DNA from 2 places in the Thalassospira permensis NBRC 106175 genome. Region 2 is predicted to be linked to the other one. Evidence: riboswitches for the same ligand, from Rfam matches in the RefSeq annotation. Region 2 holds a riboswitch; the other holds the start of a gene.
What was found. Region 2 has a riboswitch for glycine ahead of gcvT (glycine cleavage system aminomethyltransferase GcvT). Riboswitches for the same ligand answer to the same signal wherever they lie in the genome.
Positions count from the first base shown of each region.

Region 1 (8,176 bases), on a different contig from region 2:
TGATGAACATTTCAAGCTGATCGACAAGGCCGCCAAACAGGAATTGGGTCACAACACTGGCCCCACCGACGATCCAGATATCGCCGGTATCGGACCTGTCATCGCGAAGCTGGCTTGCCAGTTCCACAAGACTACCGCCATAGGCCTCTGTATTGGCCGGGCGGTTATCGGGCAAATCGCGCGATGTCAGGACAATCGTGCGGCGATCTTCATAGGGCCAGTCGCCAAATTCCATCACCTGATCAAAGGTTTTTCGCCCGATGATCAGTGTTCCCACGGTGCCCAGAAAGCCCTCGAAATTGAACTCGCCCGGATCGAATTGATCAAGCCAGTCAACAGCACCATTGGCGCGCGCGATATAGCCATCCAGACTGACCGCGATATAGATGCGGAACAGTTTCTTTTTCATGCTTTGCCCAACCTGTTCGGGGTCTTTGCCCCGTTTTTGATTTCTCAATGATATCAGATTGCAGGCGCAAGGTGGCAAGAATCAGGCCGGATGAAAAACACCCCCGAAACGGCGGCTTCGAGGGTGTTTGGTCGGTATTTCAAACTGTCAGCTCAACATTCGACCACGTTGACATTGACCGCCAGCCCGCCCTGACTGGTTTCCTTGTATTTGCTTTGCATATCAATGCCGGTCTGGCGCATGGTTTCGATTACCTTATCGAGTGACACGGTATGCTGACCATCACCTCGCATTGCCAGACGGGCAGCATTGATCGCCTTGACCGCCCCCATGGTGTTGCGTTCGATGCAGGGTACCTGCACCAGACCGCCAATCGGATCACAGGTCAGGCCAAGGTTGTGTTCCATGCCAATTTCGGCGGCGTTTTCAACCTGTTCGGGCGTACCGCCCATGACGGCACAAAGCGCGCCTGCCGCCATTGAGCAGGCCACACCGACCTCACCCTGACAACCGACTTCGGCGGCCGAGATCGACGCACGCTTTTTATAGATCGAACCAATGGCTGCCGCCGTTAACAGGAATTCGCGTATTTTGCCCTGTGTCACATTGGCCCCGAACCGTTCGTAATAGCGCAGCACGGCCGGAATAACACCCGCCGCCCCGTTGGTCGGGGCGGTCACGACGCGCGAACCGGCAGCATTTTCTTCGTTAACCGCAAGAGCATAAAGATTGACCCAGTCGATCACGGTCAACGGGTCCTTAAGCCCCGCTTCTGGCCGTTCCGTCAGTTCAAGGTAAAGTTTGCGCGCACGCCGTTTGACATTCAACCCTCCGGGCAGGATGCCATCGGTTTTGCAGCCACGCTCAATACAATCCATCATCGCGCGATGCACGCGGTCGACAAATTCCTCGGTCTCGGCAGGTTCACGCCAGCTTTTTTCATTTTCGGCCATGACTTCGGCAATCGACAGCTTTTCCTTTTTACAGATCGCCATCAGTTCATCGGCCGAGGAAAAGGGATAAGGCAGTGTGATGTTATCGCCGGAATATTCCGCACCGCGATCATCGCCCGAGACGATAAACCCACCCCCAACCGAAAAATATTCCTGTTTGTGCAGAACAACACCGTCACGGTCAAAGGCGGTGATCCGCATGCCATTGGGATGTTCAGGCAGGCTTTCGGTCATGTGAAACACAAGATTGGTTTCACGGTTAAAGGCAACCGGATGCGCGCCGTAAAGCTGTAATGCGTGATCTTTATCAATCGCATCCATTGTCGGTGCGATCCGGTCGGGATCAACCGAACGCGGTCGTTCCCCCGAAAGCCCCATGATCACCGCGGTATCGGTGGCATGGCCCTTGCCGGTCAGGGCAAGCGATCCGTAAAGATCAACAATTACCGAGCCGATTTTTTCCAAAAGATTCCGGGCTTCGAGTTCCAGACAGAACCGATAGCCCGCGCGCATCGGGCCGACCGTATGCGAACTCGATGGGCCGATGCCGATGGTATAAAGATCGACAACGGAAAGATTAACGTCTTGCGGACGCTGCTTATTTTCTTCGGTCAAATGGGCCTCCCACGGCTCTTTGTCATGCGGATCAATGCCACATGACGTTATAGAACCGGTGTCTTGCCCCCTCTGTCCCTTGACCTGAGATTGTGCGCCCTGTTGCCAAAAACAAAGAAGTCTTTGACGCCATGGCTTCATCCTTCGGTGGAAATATGGTGCCGGGCATTGGCCCCGTACCGCTTTCTCTCTCCAGAGCCTCAATCCGCAACGGTCCATCTGCCTGAGAGTTTTCGGGGCTATTGCTCCTTCGGCGCCGATCTGATCGCGGGATCAAAGCGGGCTCTCCCATCGCGGTTATTCGAGGTATCACCGTAACGCCCGAGATTACAGGCAGGTGATGATCCTTGTCAAAAAGCGACTTTGCAAGCGCACAAAAAATACCCGGTCGGAAGGCTGTTCAATACCGGCATTCATGATAGATTGCGCGTTGAAAATGCTATGATTGGCAGCGTCTGATGGCGGACCCACCGCGCCCGGCGTCTTTGTACGGATGGCAAAATTACCGGAAAATAACCATCTTTACCGGTAATTCAGCCTTTTACCTTATTTCGTGTACTTTACTTCGTGGGATTATGATTGTGACTGTATCAAATACCGTAAAGCGCCCGCGTCCGGTGGTGCTGTGCATTCTGGATGGCTGGGGTTATCGCGAGGAAAGCAAGGACAATGCGGTTGCATTGGCCAATACCCCTGTTTGGGACGCGCTTTATGCCAACAATCCGACCGGCTTTCTGAAAGCCTGCGGTCTTGATGTAGGCCTGCCCGAAGGGCAGATGGGCAATTCCGAAGTCGGCCATATGAATCTTGGTGCCGGCCGGGTTGTGATGCAGGAACTGCCAAAAATTGACGAGGCTGTCAAAACCGGTTCGATCGCCGATACCGATACCGTCAAAAAGGTTATCGCCAAGCTGAAAGAAAGCGGGGGTGTCTGTCATATCGCGGGGCTTCTGTCCGAAGGCGGGGTGCATTCCCATCAGGCCCATATGGCGGCCCTTGCCAAAATCATCGCATCGGCCGGTGTGCAGGTAAAAATCCATGCCTATCTGGATGGCCGCGATACCGCCCCCAAAAGTGCCGCCAAATTCCTTGAAAAATTCCGCGCACTGATCGGTGATGCCAATGTTGAAATCGTAACCGTCACCGGGCGCTATTACGCCATGGACCGCGACAATCGCTGGGAACGCGTCAGCCAAGCCTATTTCACGATGGTAAAGGGCAAGAATTACGCCGATGGCCGCACCGCTGAAAGTGCCGAAGCCGCAATCCGGGCAGCCTATGATGCCGACACCACGGATGAATTCGTTCTGCCGACCGTGATTGGCGATTATGCCGGCATGAAAGACGGCGACGGACTTTTGATGACCAATTTCCGGGCCGACCGCGCGCGTGAAATTCTGGCCGCGATCTGCGCACCGGACTTTGACGGGTTTGACCGTGGCACCCCGATCAGATTTGCCGTGCAGGCCGGTATGGTTGAATATTCATCCGACCATGCAAAATATATGGATGCGATCTATCCGCCGCAGGTGTTGCCAAATATCTTTGGTGAAGTCGTTTCCAGGGCTGGCATGAAGCAGTTGCGCATCGCGGAAACCGAAAAATATCCGCATGTGTCCTTCTTCTTTAACGGCGGCGAAGAACAGGTTTTCGAGGGCGAAGACCGTATTCTGGTGCCATCGCCCAAGGTCGCGACCTATGATTTGCAGCCGGAAATGTCGGCCCCGGAAGTGACCGAAAAGCTGGTGGCGGCGATCAGGGCTGAAACCTATGATGCGATCATTCTGAACTTTGCCAACCCCGACATGGTCGGCCATAGCGGCATTTTGTCCGCCGCTATCAAGGCCGCCGAAGCGGTCGATACCTGCCTTGGGCAGGTTGTTGATGCGGTTAAATCGGTGGGCGGCGTGATGTTCGTTACCGCCGATCACGGGAACTGTGAGATGATGGTGGATCCGGAAACCGGCGAGCCGCACACCGCGCATACGCTTAATCTGGTGCCGACCATTCTGGTGAATGGACCCGAAGGCGCGACACTGGAAAATGGTCGCCTGGCCGACGTGGCACCGACTTTGTTGCAGCTTCTCGGGCTACCGCAACCGGCGGAAATGTCCGGCAAACCGTTGATCAAGGGTTTGAAAGGGAATGATGCGCTTCTTGCGAACTGATCTGCGTTCCAAGACCGCCCTGCCTGCGCTGGCTGTGATTGCAGCCATGATCGCGGGCGGGGCAGCGCCGTCTTTTGCCCAGTCGCTACGCAAGGTCGACAGTCAGCTTGATAAACTTGAAAGCCAGCTGTCAGAGCAGCAAAAGCAGGAAGAATTCCTGGCGCGTAAATCGCGCGAACTCTGGACCGAGGAACAGGCGCTTCAATCCGAAGCCATTTCGGTCGCCAGACGCGCCCAGCGCCTTGAAACAACCCTGACCGATCTTGAAGATCAGCTTGCCGAACTTGAAGTGCGCGAAAAGCGGGCCGCCACCAGCCTTGAAGACAAAGCCGGGCAATATGCCCGCATCCTGATGGCCTTGCAGCGTTTGTCGACCACCCCGCCCGAAGCTGTGATCGCCCTTCCGACCAGCCCGCAGGATACATTGCGGTCAGCCATCCTGTTAAAGGCCGCCCTACCCGGTGTTGAACAGCATGCGCGCGATTTGCGCGCCGAGCTTGAAGAAATTGGCACCCTTCGCGAAGACATCCGAACGCGCCGCAGCGAAATGGCAGCCGCCACCAAAGAATTACAGGCAGAGCGCCAGTCACTGGCCGCCCTGCTTAACGAAAAGCGCAAACTGCGTTCGGAAACCGAGGCCGAGGCCAAAATGGCATCGCGCGCCGTCAATGAACTGGCGACCGAGGCAAAATCATTGGGCGATCTTCTGGAAAGCCTGAAAAAGCGGGCGGAAGGCGTTCCCGAACCCCGCATGAAACCGGAACGCCAGATCGCCAAGCGCACAGAACCCAAACCGGCCCCGGCCCCATCGACAATTGCCAGAAACGAGCCGCCCGCCACCCCTGCGGAAAAAACAGCCCCTGCCAGCAAGGCGCCATCGGCAAATGATGAAGAGCTTTCTGTCGGCAGTTCGATCACGCTGGCACACGGACAATTGCGTATGCCCGCAAGCGGAAAGGTCGTTACATTGTTTGGTGAACGGTCCCGCGGACCGGACGGACTGGCGGTTACACATTCCAAAGGGATCGAGATCGACACACGCCCAAACGCGCAGGTCGTATCGCCCTTTGACGGCAAAGTTGTATTCGCCGGGCCCTTCCGTGGCTATGGCCGCCTCTTGATTATCGAACACGGCGAAGGATACCATAGCCTTATCGCTGGTTTTGATCGGCTCGACAGTGTGGTAGGACAATATCTGTTGGCGGGTGAACCTGTTGGAATAATGGGTGAATTATCGCCTAAACTCTATCTGGAGATGCGCCATGACGGTGAAGCGATCAATCCGCTTCCCTGGCTGGCCTCGAAAAACGGCAAGGTAAGTGGATGAAAACCTCTCGATTGGCAGTATTCGCACTCGCTACCGGCATGACTTTGGGCCTTGCTTCGCCCGCGCTGGCGCAATCTTCACCAACAACATCAGCCGAAACCTATCGGCTGCTGAACCTGTTTGGCGATGTGTTTGAACAGGTGAAATCGAAATATGTCGAAGAAGTCGATGACAAGCAGCTGATCGAAGCAGCCATCAACGGCATGCTGACATCGCTTGATCCACATTCCTCCTATCTGAATATGGATAATTTCGAGGAAATGCAGGTCGATACCCGCGGTGAATTCGGTGGGCTTGGTATCGAAGTCACGATGGAAGAAGGCTTTGTCAAAGTCATTTCCCCGATTTATGACACACCTGCCGAAAAGGCCGGTTTGCAACCCGGTGACTTCATCACCCATATCGATGGCAAACCGATCCGTGGTCTTGGCCTGAACGAAGCGGTTGAAATGATGCGCGGCAAGGTCAATACAGACATTATCCTGACCATCATGCGCAAGGGTGAAACCGCACCGTTTGATGTCACCCTGACCCGGGCCGTGATCAAGATCCAGTCGGTTAGATCCGAAGCAAAGGATGATGTCGGATATATCCGTATCACCAAATTCAACGAGCAGACCTTTAGCGGCCTGCAACGTGCGATCACCGAGTTGCGCGATCAGATCGGCCCGGAAATCAAGGGCCTTGTGATTGACATGCGCAACAATCCTGGTGGGTTGCTCGATCAGGCGATTTCGGTTTCGGACGCCTTCCTTGATAAGGGAGAAATCGTATCAACCCGCCCGCGCGATACCGAAAATACCGAACGTTACAATGCCCGTCCGGGCGATCTTGCCGACGGACTTCCCATGATCGTTCTGATCAATGACGGTTCGGCATCCGCATCCGAAATCGTTGCCGGTGCCCTTCAGGATCACCGCCGCGCGGTCATCATGGGAACACGCAGTTTCGGCAAGGGATCGGTTCAGACAATCCTTCCGATGCCCGGCAATGTGGCACTGCGTCTGACCACGGCACGCTATTACACGCCGTCGGGCAAATCGATCCAGGAAGTCGGCATCGTGCCTGACATCATTGTCCCGCAGGCCCGTGTCGAAAGCATCGAAGCCGCCCAGCGCCGATCCGAAGCCGATCTGAATGGTGCATTGCGCAACGAGGATGAAACCATCAGCAACGCCGAAAGCGATGCCAATGATCGCCGCAATGCTGCCGAGGAAATAGCGCTGGAAGATTATCAGCTGTCCCGTGCACTTGATATGATCCGGGGCATCGCCCTGTTCGCACCCCGCCCGCAAGGGTGAGGTGCGATCCGCAGACCGAAAGAGACTGACCTTTCGTGATCAGGAAACTCATAAAATCCTTACGGTTTGGCCGAAAGAAGGAACGGGATCCTCTTGATGACATGGGCAATCCTGAAACAGATGATGTTTCAGACGCCCTGTCGGACGAGGATCTTCCCTTTAACGAGCTGCCGATCGAGGTTCAGTGGGAACGTCTGCCCAAGCATCCGCCATCACGGCGCTGGTGGCTGTCAAAACTCCTGATCATTGCGCTGTTTTTAAGCCCGATTTCCGCGGCGGGTGTCGGACTTATCCCGATCCTTGATCCTGAAACCGGCTGGCGGCTGTTTCATCTTGGATCACCCAAAACCATCGTCGCCGTTCCCGGGACCGAGCGCGAGCTTCAGGAAGAAATCGCCAAAGGTGTGCGCGACGTCGAAGAACGCACGCGCGCCGAACAGGAAGCACTGGCCAAAGCCGCTAGTGATCCCAACAATCCGCAAAGTGCCGAAGACATCGCCAGACAGCTTGAAGGCGTTTCCGATCTGGTTGGCACCCCCGGTCAGGAGGGCGCAGTGGATGGCACGACAACACCAACCCCGGAAGAACTCGCCGCCCTTGCCGAAGAAGGCGCACTTGATCAGCCGATAGAACCCGATCCCCTGCGCCCGGCTCCGCTTCCTGGTCTGGATGAAGAAGGCAGTTTCGGTCGTATTCCGCGGATTGCCGATGATGGCACGACGCCGTTTGATGCCTATAAACGGCCCTTCGAACGGGTTGAAGGCCAGCCCTATGTCGCGATCATCGTGACCGGTATAGGCCTGAACAGCACCAGAACGAAGGCGGCAATCGAAGATTTGCCACTGAACATTTCGCTGGCGCTTTCGCCCTATGCCAACAATCTGCAACAGGTCGCTGCCGATGCGCGCGCCATGGGCCACGAGATATTCTTGCAGTTGCCGATGGAGCCGATCGACTTCCCGCTATCTGATCCCGGTCCGCGCGCGCTTTTGACCAGCCTGCCGGAAGGGGAAAACCTTGTGCGACTTGAATGGTTGCTCGCACGGTTCCCGGGCTACGCGGGTGTCGTCAGTTATCTTGGGTCGAAGTTCGGAAGCCTCGATAGCGCCATCCGTCCGGTGATCGAATTCGTCGACCGGACCGGTCTTATGTATGTTGAAGGTACCAATTCCGGGTCAGTGAGCCTTGGCGCGCAATTGGCATCGAATGCCGATAGTCCGAATGCCGTTGGCAACATCATGATCGACGAAATTCCAAGTCGCCGACAAATCGACGCCCGGCTTAACGATCTGGTCGAACTGGCAAAAAGCAACGGCGTTGCCGTCGGAATTGCGCAATCCTATCCGGTGACCATACAGCGCCTTCGGAACTGGTCGTCACGACTTGCCCGCCAGGGCGTTCAG
Region 1 covers NZ_AUNC01000023.1:184,788-192,963, reverse strand. The annotation lists gene SMB34_RS12775 (dihydrofolate reductase family protein) at 1-409, opposite strand, end outside; gene SMB34_RS12770 (L-serine ammonia-lyase) at 562-1,977, opposite strand; glycine riboswitch at 2,048-2,175, opposite strand; glycine riboswitch at 2,179-2,278, opposite strand; gene gpmI (2,3-bisphosphoglycerate-independent phosphoglycerate mutase) at 2,553-4,145, shown strand; gene SMB34_RS12760 (murein hydrolase activator EnvC family protein) at 4,123-5,472, shown strand; gene SMB34_RS12755 (S41 family peptidase) at 5,469-6,773, shown strand; gene SMB34_RS12750 (divergent polysaccharide deacetylase family protein) at 6,875-8,176, shown strand, end outside.
Region 1: another riboswitch for glycine. It lies ahead of SMB34_RS12770 (L-serine ammonia-lyase); the one in region 2 lies ahead of gcvT (glycine cleavage system aminomethyltransferase GcvT).

Region 2 (8,176 bases):
TTAAAGAATTCCGCATCGCCCGATTCTGCCTTGGCCACCAATGCCAGCACCGCATCGCAGAACTGATCAATCGATTCCTTGGTTTCGGTTTCCGTCGGCTCGATCAAAAGCGCACCATGCACCACCAGCGGGAAATACATGGTCATCGGGTGGAAGCCCTCATCAATGATCGCCTTGGCAAGATCCAGCGTCGAAACACCGGTATCTTTCAGGAAATCATCGTCAAACAGCGCTTCATGCATGCAATAGCCGGGGAATGCCACGCTCAGCTTGTCTTTCAGACGCGCCAGCAGATAGTTGGCATTCAGCACCGCATCGCCCGATGCCTGACGCAATCCATCCGCACCGTGGCTTTTCATATAAGCCAGCGCACGAATGAACATGCCCATCTGGCCGTGGAACCCTTTCAGGCGACCGAACGGCTTGTTGCCATCCTTCTCGTCTGCGGTTTCCACCAGATGGAATGTCTCGCCCTTGCGCACGACATAGGGGATCGGTGCAAACGGGGCCAGTGCCTCGGAAAACACAACCGGACCCGAACCCGGTCCACCGCCGCCATGCGGGGTCGAAAAGGTCTTGTGCAGGTTGATATGCATCGCATCAATGCCAAGATCGGCCGGGCGTACCCGTCCGACAATCGCGTTGAAGTTCGCCCCGTCGCAATAGAAATACCCACCGGCCGCATGGACCAGATCGGCAATCTTGCGAACGTCGCGTTCAAACAGGCCACAGGTATTCGGGTTGGTCAGCATGATCCCCGCAACATCGTCGCCAAGCTTGGCTTCGAACGCCGCAAGGTCGACACGGCCATCTTCGGTGGCCGGGATCGAATCAACCGTGAAACCGCACGCTGCGGCCGTTGCCGGGTTGGTCCCGTGGGCCGATTCCGGCACCAGAACACGACGACGGTTTTCACCGCGCGCATCAAGGGCCGCCCGGATCGCCATCATGCCGCAAAGTTCGCCCTGTGCGCCCGCTGCTGGCGACATGGCAACCGCTGGCATACCGGTCAGAACCAGCAACCAGTGTGCGCAACTGTCAATCAGTTCAAGCGCGCCCTGCACCGTGCTTTCGGGCTGCATCGGATGCAGGTCGGCAAGACCGGGCATCCGCGCAACCTTTTCATTCAGGCGCGGGTTATGTTTCATCGTGCACGAACCCAGCGGGAAGAAGCCGGAATCGATGCCAAAGTTTTTCTGCGACAGGCGCGTGAAATGACGCACAACCTGCGGCTCGGACAGGCCCGGAAGACCGACATCGCTATCGCGATCAAGGCCGCCAAGGCGTGATTTGATGCCCGCTGGCTTCGGAAGGTCAACACCGGTACGCCCCGGTTCGCCCATCTCGAAAATCAGCTTTTCCTCAAGCACAAGGCCACGGTTACCGGTATGGGTGGTAAAGCTCATGCCAGCACCTCCTTCAATGCAGACGCAAGGTCCGCGATGTCTTCGTCGGTGTTGGTTTCGGTCGCCGCCACCAGCATGTAATGGTCCAGATCGTCCCGGTTCGGATACAGGCGCGACAACGGAACCCCGCCAAGGACACCCTTGCCAACCAGGGCCTCGACCACCTCGGCTGCCGGTTTGGCAAGCTTGACGGTGAACTCGTTAAAGAAGCTGTCATTGACAACTTCCGCACCCGGCACCGCATTGATCGCATCGGCGGTCTTGCACGCGGTTTCATGGTTAAGCGTTGCCACACCACGATACCCGTCTTCACCCAGAAGGCTCATATGCACCGTAAAGGCCAACGAACACAGACCGGAATTGGTGCAGATGTTCGATGTCGCCTTTTCGCGGCGGATATGCTGTTCACGCGTCGAAAGTGTTAGAACAAAACCGCGTTTGCCGTCCTGATCGACCGTCTCGCCACACAAACGACCCGGCATCTGGCGTACCAGTTTGCTGGTCGTGGCAAAAAGCCCGACATATGGCCCGCCATAGTTCAGGTTGTTACCAATCGACTGGCCTTCGCCGCAAACGATATCCGCGCCAAAGCTGCCCGGCGATTTGATCGCGCCAAATGCCATGGCCTCGGTAAAGACCACGATCAGAAGCGCCCCCTTGGCATGGCACGCATCCGCAAGCTTGGTGTGATCCTGAATGCGTCCGAAAACGTCCGGGTACTGCACCACCACACACGCCGTCTGATCATCAATCAGATCGTCAAGCTCGTCGGCGGTTGCCTGCTTTTCCGGGTGCCCGTCACGACCGGCAACTTCGGTATCGCTATACTGGCAATAGGTTTCGGTGACTTCACGGTAATGCGGATGCAAGCCACCCGACAGAACCGCTTTCTTGCGGCGCGTGGCCCGGCACGCCATCAGAACGGCCTCCGCGCACGACGTTGCCCCGTCCCACATCGATGCGTTGGCCACATCCATGCCGGTGATCGATGCCACCTGGGTCTGGAATTCGAACAGATACTGCAACGTCCCTTGCGCGATTTCCGGCTGATACGGGGTATAGGCCGTCAGAAACTCACCGCGCTGGATGATGTAATCGACCGTGGCCGGGACATGGTGGCGATACGCCCCCGCCCCCAGGAAACTTGGCACGCTGGCCGTGCCCATGTTTTTGGCGGCCAGTTTCGCCATGTCGCGCTCGACCTGCAATTCACCAAGATGATATGGCAGATCGACCGGCTCGGACAGCAACGCGCCGTCGGGCACGTCGCTATATAACTCGTCAACGGACCCGGCCCCGATGGTTTCAAGCATCGAGGCGCGATCCGCACTGGTTAGCGGAAGATAACGCATATCTTAAAGGCCTTCGACAAAGTCTTTATACGCAGCTTCGTCCATCAGCTCATCAAGCTGGGACTCATCGGAAAGTTCCATGCGGAAGAACCAGCCATCGCTTTCCGGGGCTTCGTTCACCAGTGCCGGATTGTCATCAAGCTCTTCGTTGGCTTCGACAACGACACCATCAAGCGGCGCATAAACGTCGCTGGCGGCCTTGACCGATTCGACAACCGCCGCATCGCCATCCTTGGTCAGCTTTTTGCCAACTTCCGGCAGCTCGACATAAACGATATCGCCAAGCGACTGCTGGGCGTAATCGGTAATGCCAACGGTCGCGACACCGTCTTCATATTCAACCCATTCATGTTCCTGCGAGAATTTTTTAGCCATGGTAATTCGTCCCTGTAAGATCAGTTGTCTCTAAAATCTCGGTATCTTTTGCGGGCCGCAAACGCTGCCCGAACTCTTTTTTTTCTGATGATCAGCCGCGATAGTAACGATGTGCCGCAAACGGCAGCTCGACGATTTCCGCCGGGCGTGCCTTGCCGCGCACCATCAGATCGACTTTGGTACCCGGGGCGGCAAATTCAATTGCGACATATCCCATCGCAATCGGGCCATCCACGGTCGGGCCGAAACCACCGCTGGTGATTTCGCCAATTTCTTCGCCGTCACTGTTCAAGACCGGCGTATGTTCACGCGCCGGGGCCTTGCCTTCGGGTTTGATCCCGACACGTTTGCGATCCGCGCCATTGGCAAGCTGATCAAGGATGACATCCGCCCCCTTGAACCCGCCTTCTTCGCGACGACGCTTGTTGATGATCCAGTTAAGGTCGCCTTCGACCGGGGTGGTCGTGGTATCGATATCGTTGCCATACAGGCAAAGACCGGCTTCAAGACGCAGCGAATCGCGCGCGCCAAGGCCAATCGCCTCGACCTCGTCCTCTGCCAACAACTTGCGCGCCAGATCTTCGGCGCGCTCGTTCGGCACGGAAATCTCATACCCGTCTTCGCCGGTATAGCCCGACCGAGTGACAAAGCACGCGATACCGGCAATATCGATCTCGGCAAAGCTCATGAATTTCATCTCGGCAACCGAGGGTGCAAACCGCGCCAGCACGCGGGCGGCATCCGGGCCCTGCAATGCCATCAATGCGCGGTCATCAATCTCGATCAGCTCCACACCGTTATCCAGATTGGCCCGCATATGGACAATGTCATCATCCTTGCATGCGGCATTGATCACCAGAAACAGGCTGTCGCCCGCATTGGTGATCATCAGATCATCCAAAATCGTGCCATCGTCATTGGTGAAGGCGGAATAACGGGTGCGGCCGGGTTTGAGGATCGCGATGTCACCGGGTACGAGCTTTTCAAGCTCGGCGACGCGATGTTCGCCGGTCAGGCGGACCTGCCCCATATGCGAAACATCAAACAGACCGGCCTTCGCACGGGTATGCAGATGTTCGCCCTTCACCCCCAGCGGATATTGCACCGGCATGTCATAACCGGCAAACGGCACCATCTTGGCACCCAGTTCCACATGCAAATCATAAAGGGCGGTTTTCAGCAGTTCGGTTTGATGATCGGCCATCAAGGTCTCCAGACAGGCGTTGCGAAACATAGCCGACCAGTGGCCAACCACGTCCCCCTCTGTCTTGGAGCCTGAAAGAATCACAGCCGGTTTGAATACCGGTCTGCTTACATCTTCGGCGAGGCGCACATCCATGTTCGATGCCGCCTGCTTTCCAGAGTCCCATCTCCCCGCGGTCCGTTTGCCTGAGAGTTTCCGGGGTGGTTGCTCCTTCGGCGTCCGCGCAATCCCTATCGATGTAATCACGCACATCAATCAAGACCGTGGCACTCTCCCACGGGGATCATTTGGGTATGCCTCCTTATACGGATTTGAATCCGACCAGACCAGCCCCAAAAATCATATCCTCTCCACCCCATCCATTGGTATGAGGATTAAAAGCCCTTTTTTGCCCCTCCGGCAAATGTCCATTATTTTGTATGAGGATTACCGAAAACGAACTTTTGTTCAGAAACGAAAATCCCGCCACGCGAGGCGGGCGGGATTTGATTACTCACTAAAAATGAATAATAGGCCGGATTATTAATTTTTTCCGAAGCGTCGATTGTAATCAAGCTGATCGGCACTCAGCTGGAAACCAAGGTAAATTTCATAGTCCGGACCGGCCCAGATATCGTCCAGCGGCACGTTCAAAGTCACCTGCTCGTCGCGATACCGCGCCAGGTTCAAATTGCTCGGAAACGCCATGTCGACATCAAACAGATTCTTCTGGATAAACTCGCCAGACGGGTCCTTAAGGGCTACGAAATACTGGAGTTTTGCGTTGCGGCCCTGTGCGGCCGGGCCCAGTTCGGCATTGATCACCGGGCTGATCACGACGTTCAGGATCTTGTCATCAAGGTCATAACCGCAATCACCCAGATAACCGCCAAATTCGGCTTCAAGGATCACATCGGTCAGGTCCTTGCCCTGACCGCTGAACTGCACCAGTCGGGCGGTATCATTGGGCAGGAAGGCCCGCGGACATGCCGGAACCGGCTGCTCTTCGAACGGGTTGCTGCTGCACGCCGCCAGAAAACCGGCAAACGACACCAAACCCAATGCACAAACACGCCGCAGTCCGTTCGCAATCGTCATCCAAGCCTCTATAGAACTGGTCAAATTCGCGGTCATCCCCCACCATGGGCACAACCGCGCGCAGTCTATTCGCTCCGATATGGCGACACAACCCGCTTCCGTTTCAAATCGCGGTATGGGGCGTAAATACATGGCCGGACATAGCTGAACATGCATCTTTACACGGTGTCTGTCATTGCGTGCACGGTGCTGGCGGGTTATGTAACGAAGACATTTGAATAATCGCGGCGATATGCCGCGCATCATGAACATTCGGACCCGTATCATGTCTGACAAAGCCGACCTTCGGATCATCCTTGCCAACCCGCGCGGTTTCTGTGCGGGGGTGGATCGTGCGATCGAGATCGTCGAAAAGGCGCTGGTAAAGTATGGCGCGCCAGTCTATGTCCGCCACGAAATCGTCCACAACAAATTCGTGGTCGACCGCCTGCGCGATATGGGCGCTGTTTTTGTCGATGAACTCGATAGCGTCCCGGATGGCGTGCCAGTAATCTTTTCCGCGCACGGTGTGCCGAAATCGGTCCCCGAAGCCGCCGAAAGCCGCCAGCTTGAATATCTTGATGCGACCTGCCCGCTGGTGTCCAAGGTCCATCGTGGGGCTGAACGCCACCATGCAGATGGCAAACATATCCTTCTGATCGGCCATGCCGGTCATCCCGAAGTCATCGGCACCATGGGGCAGTTGCCACCGGGCAGCATGACCCTGATCGAGACCGAAGAAGACGCCGAAAACCTTCAGGTCGAAAACCCCGAAAACCTTGCGTTTGTGACCCAGACCACCCTGTCGCTGGACGATACGGCCAAGATCATCTCGATCCTGCAACGCCGCTTCCCGGCGATCGAGGTCCCGAAAAAAGAAGACATCTGCTATGCGACCACCAACCGCCAGCACGCGGTCAAGCTGATCGCGACCGATGCCGATGCCATTCTGGTTCTGGGCGCGCCAAACTCGTCAAACTCGAACCGTCTGGTCGAAGTCGCCAAACGCGAAGGATGTGACCGTTCGGTTCTGGTCGAACGCGCCAAGGATATCGACTGGTCCAAGCTTGACGGTATTTCGACGCTTGGCATTACCGCGGGCGCATCCGCCCCGGAAATCCTGGTCGAGGAAGTCATCGATGCCTGCCGTGAACGTTATAACGTCACGGTCGAAACCCTGACTTTGACCAATGAAAACGTCACCTTCAAGCTGCCCCGCCAGCTTGCCAGCTAACCCCGCCCTGATGCAGGAAATCCGGATATCCCATGGCCGTCTATACCGACGTTTCTGACGAAGATATCGCCCGTTTTGTTGCCGAATACGATATCGGCACCGTGATTTCGTTCAAGGGAATCGCCGAGGGTGTCGAAAATACCAACTTCCTGCTTCAGACCGATCAGGCATCCTTCATCCTGACCCTGTATGAAAAGCGTGTGAACCCGGATGACCTGCCGTTTTATCTGGGCCTGATGGATCATCTGTCGGCCAAGGGGCTGAATTGCCCGACACCGATCCACGGCAAGGACGGGGTTGCGTTACGCCGTTTGTGCGGACGTCCGGCCGCCATCACATCCTTCCTGAACGGCATGTCGCCACGCCGGATCATGCCCCATCACTGCACCGGGCTTGGTGCAGCACTGGCGCAACTGCACACCGCCGGTCAGGATTTCGACATGTATCTTGGCAATGCGCTAAGCGTTACGGGCTGGCGCCCGCTGTTTGAAAGCTGCCGTGCCGATGCCAACGGCGTTCAGCCCGGCCTTGAAAAACTGATCGAGGATGAACTGGCCTTTCTTGAAGCCAACTGGCCCCATCAGTTGCCTGCGGGCGTGATCCATGCCGACCTTTTCCCCGATAACGTGTTTTTCTTCCCGGGCAAGGATGACGTATCGGGCCTGATCGATTTCTATTTCGCGTGCAATGACCTTCTGGCCTATGACATTGCGATCTGCATGAATGCCTGGTGTTTCGAACCTGATAACAGTTTCAACGTCACCAAGGCCCGCAACCTTCTGTCAAGCTATGGCAAGGTGCGTGCATTGTCAGATGACGAACTGGCCGCCCTTCCGATCCTTGCACGCGGGGCGTCTTTGCGGTTCCTGCTGACCCGTCTTTATGACTGGATCAACACGCCCAAGGACGCGCTGGTTACGCCGAAAAACCCGCGCGAATACATCAATAAACTGCGTTTCCATCAACGGATCGACAGTGCCAGTGCCTATGGCCTGGGCGAGGAATAGAATTACATGACCGGAACGGACAATAAACGCGTCGAAATTTATACCGACGGCGCGTGCAGCGGCAATCCCGGCCCCGGTGGCTGGGGCGCGATCCTGCGATTTAATGGCGTGGAAAAGGAAATGTCGGGCGGCGATCCGGAAACCACCAACAACCGCATGGAAATGATGGCCGCCATCAGCGCGCTTGAAGCGTTAAAGCGTCCCTGTGTTGTCGATATCTACACCGACAGCAGCTATGTCCGCGACGGAATTACCAAATGGATTTTCGGCTGGCAGAAACGCGGCTGGAAAACGGCGGATAAAAAGCCCGTCAAAAATGTCGAGCTTTGGCAAAGGCTTCTGGAAGCTCTTAAAACGCATAAAGTTGAATGGCACTGGGTCAAAGGACACGCCGGACACCCGGAAAACGAACGGTGCGACGAACTCGCCCGTCAGGCCGTGCCGAAATAAACCCGCCCTAAATAAGAAATCCGAAATAAACTGGCATACAAGTGCTTGAAGCTGCTGCACTTCGATCCAAAATAGATGGATCGGATTGCTTT
Region 2 covers NZ_AUNC01000001.1:174,530-182,705, reverse strand. The annotation lists gene gcvPB (aminomethyl-transferring glycine dehydrogenase subunit GcvPB) at 1-1,406, opposite strand, end outside; gene gcvPA (aminomethyl-transferring glycine dehydrogenase subunit GcvPA) at 1,403-2,758, opposite strand; gene gcvH (glycine cleavage system protein GcvH) at 2,762-3,133, opposite strand; gene gcvT (glycine cleavage system aminomethyltransferase GcvT) at 3,225-4,337, opposite strand; glycine riboswitch at 4,395-4,497, opposite strand; glycine riboswitch at 4,501-4,624, opposite strand; gene SMB34_RS00675 (hypothetical protein) at 4,860-5,414, opposite strand; gene ispH (4-hydroxy-3-methylbut-2-enyl diphosphate reductase) at 5,680-6,627, shown strand; gene SMB34_RS00665 (homoserine kinase) at 6,660-7,634, shown strand; gene rnhA (ribonuclease HI) at 7,641-8,084, shown strand.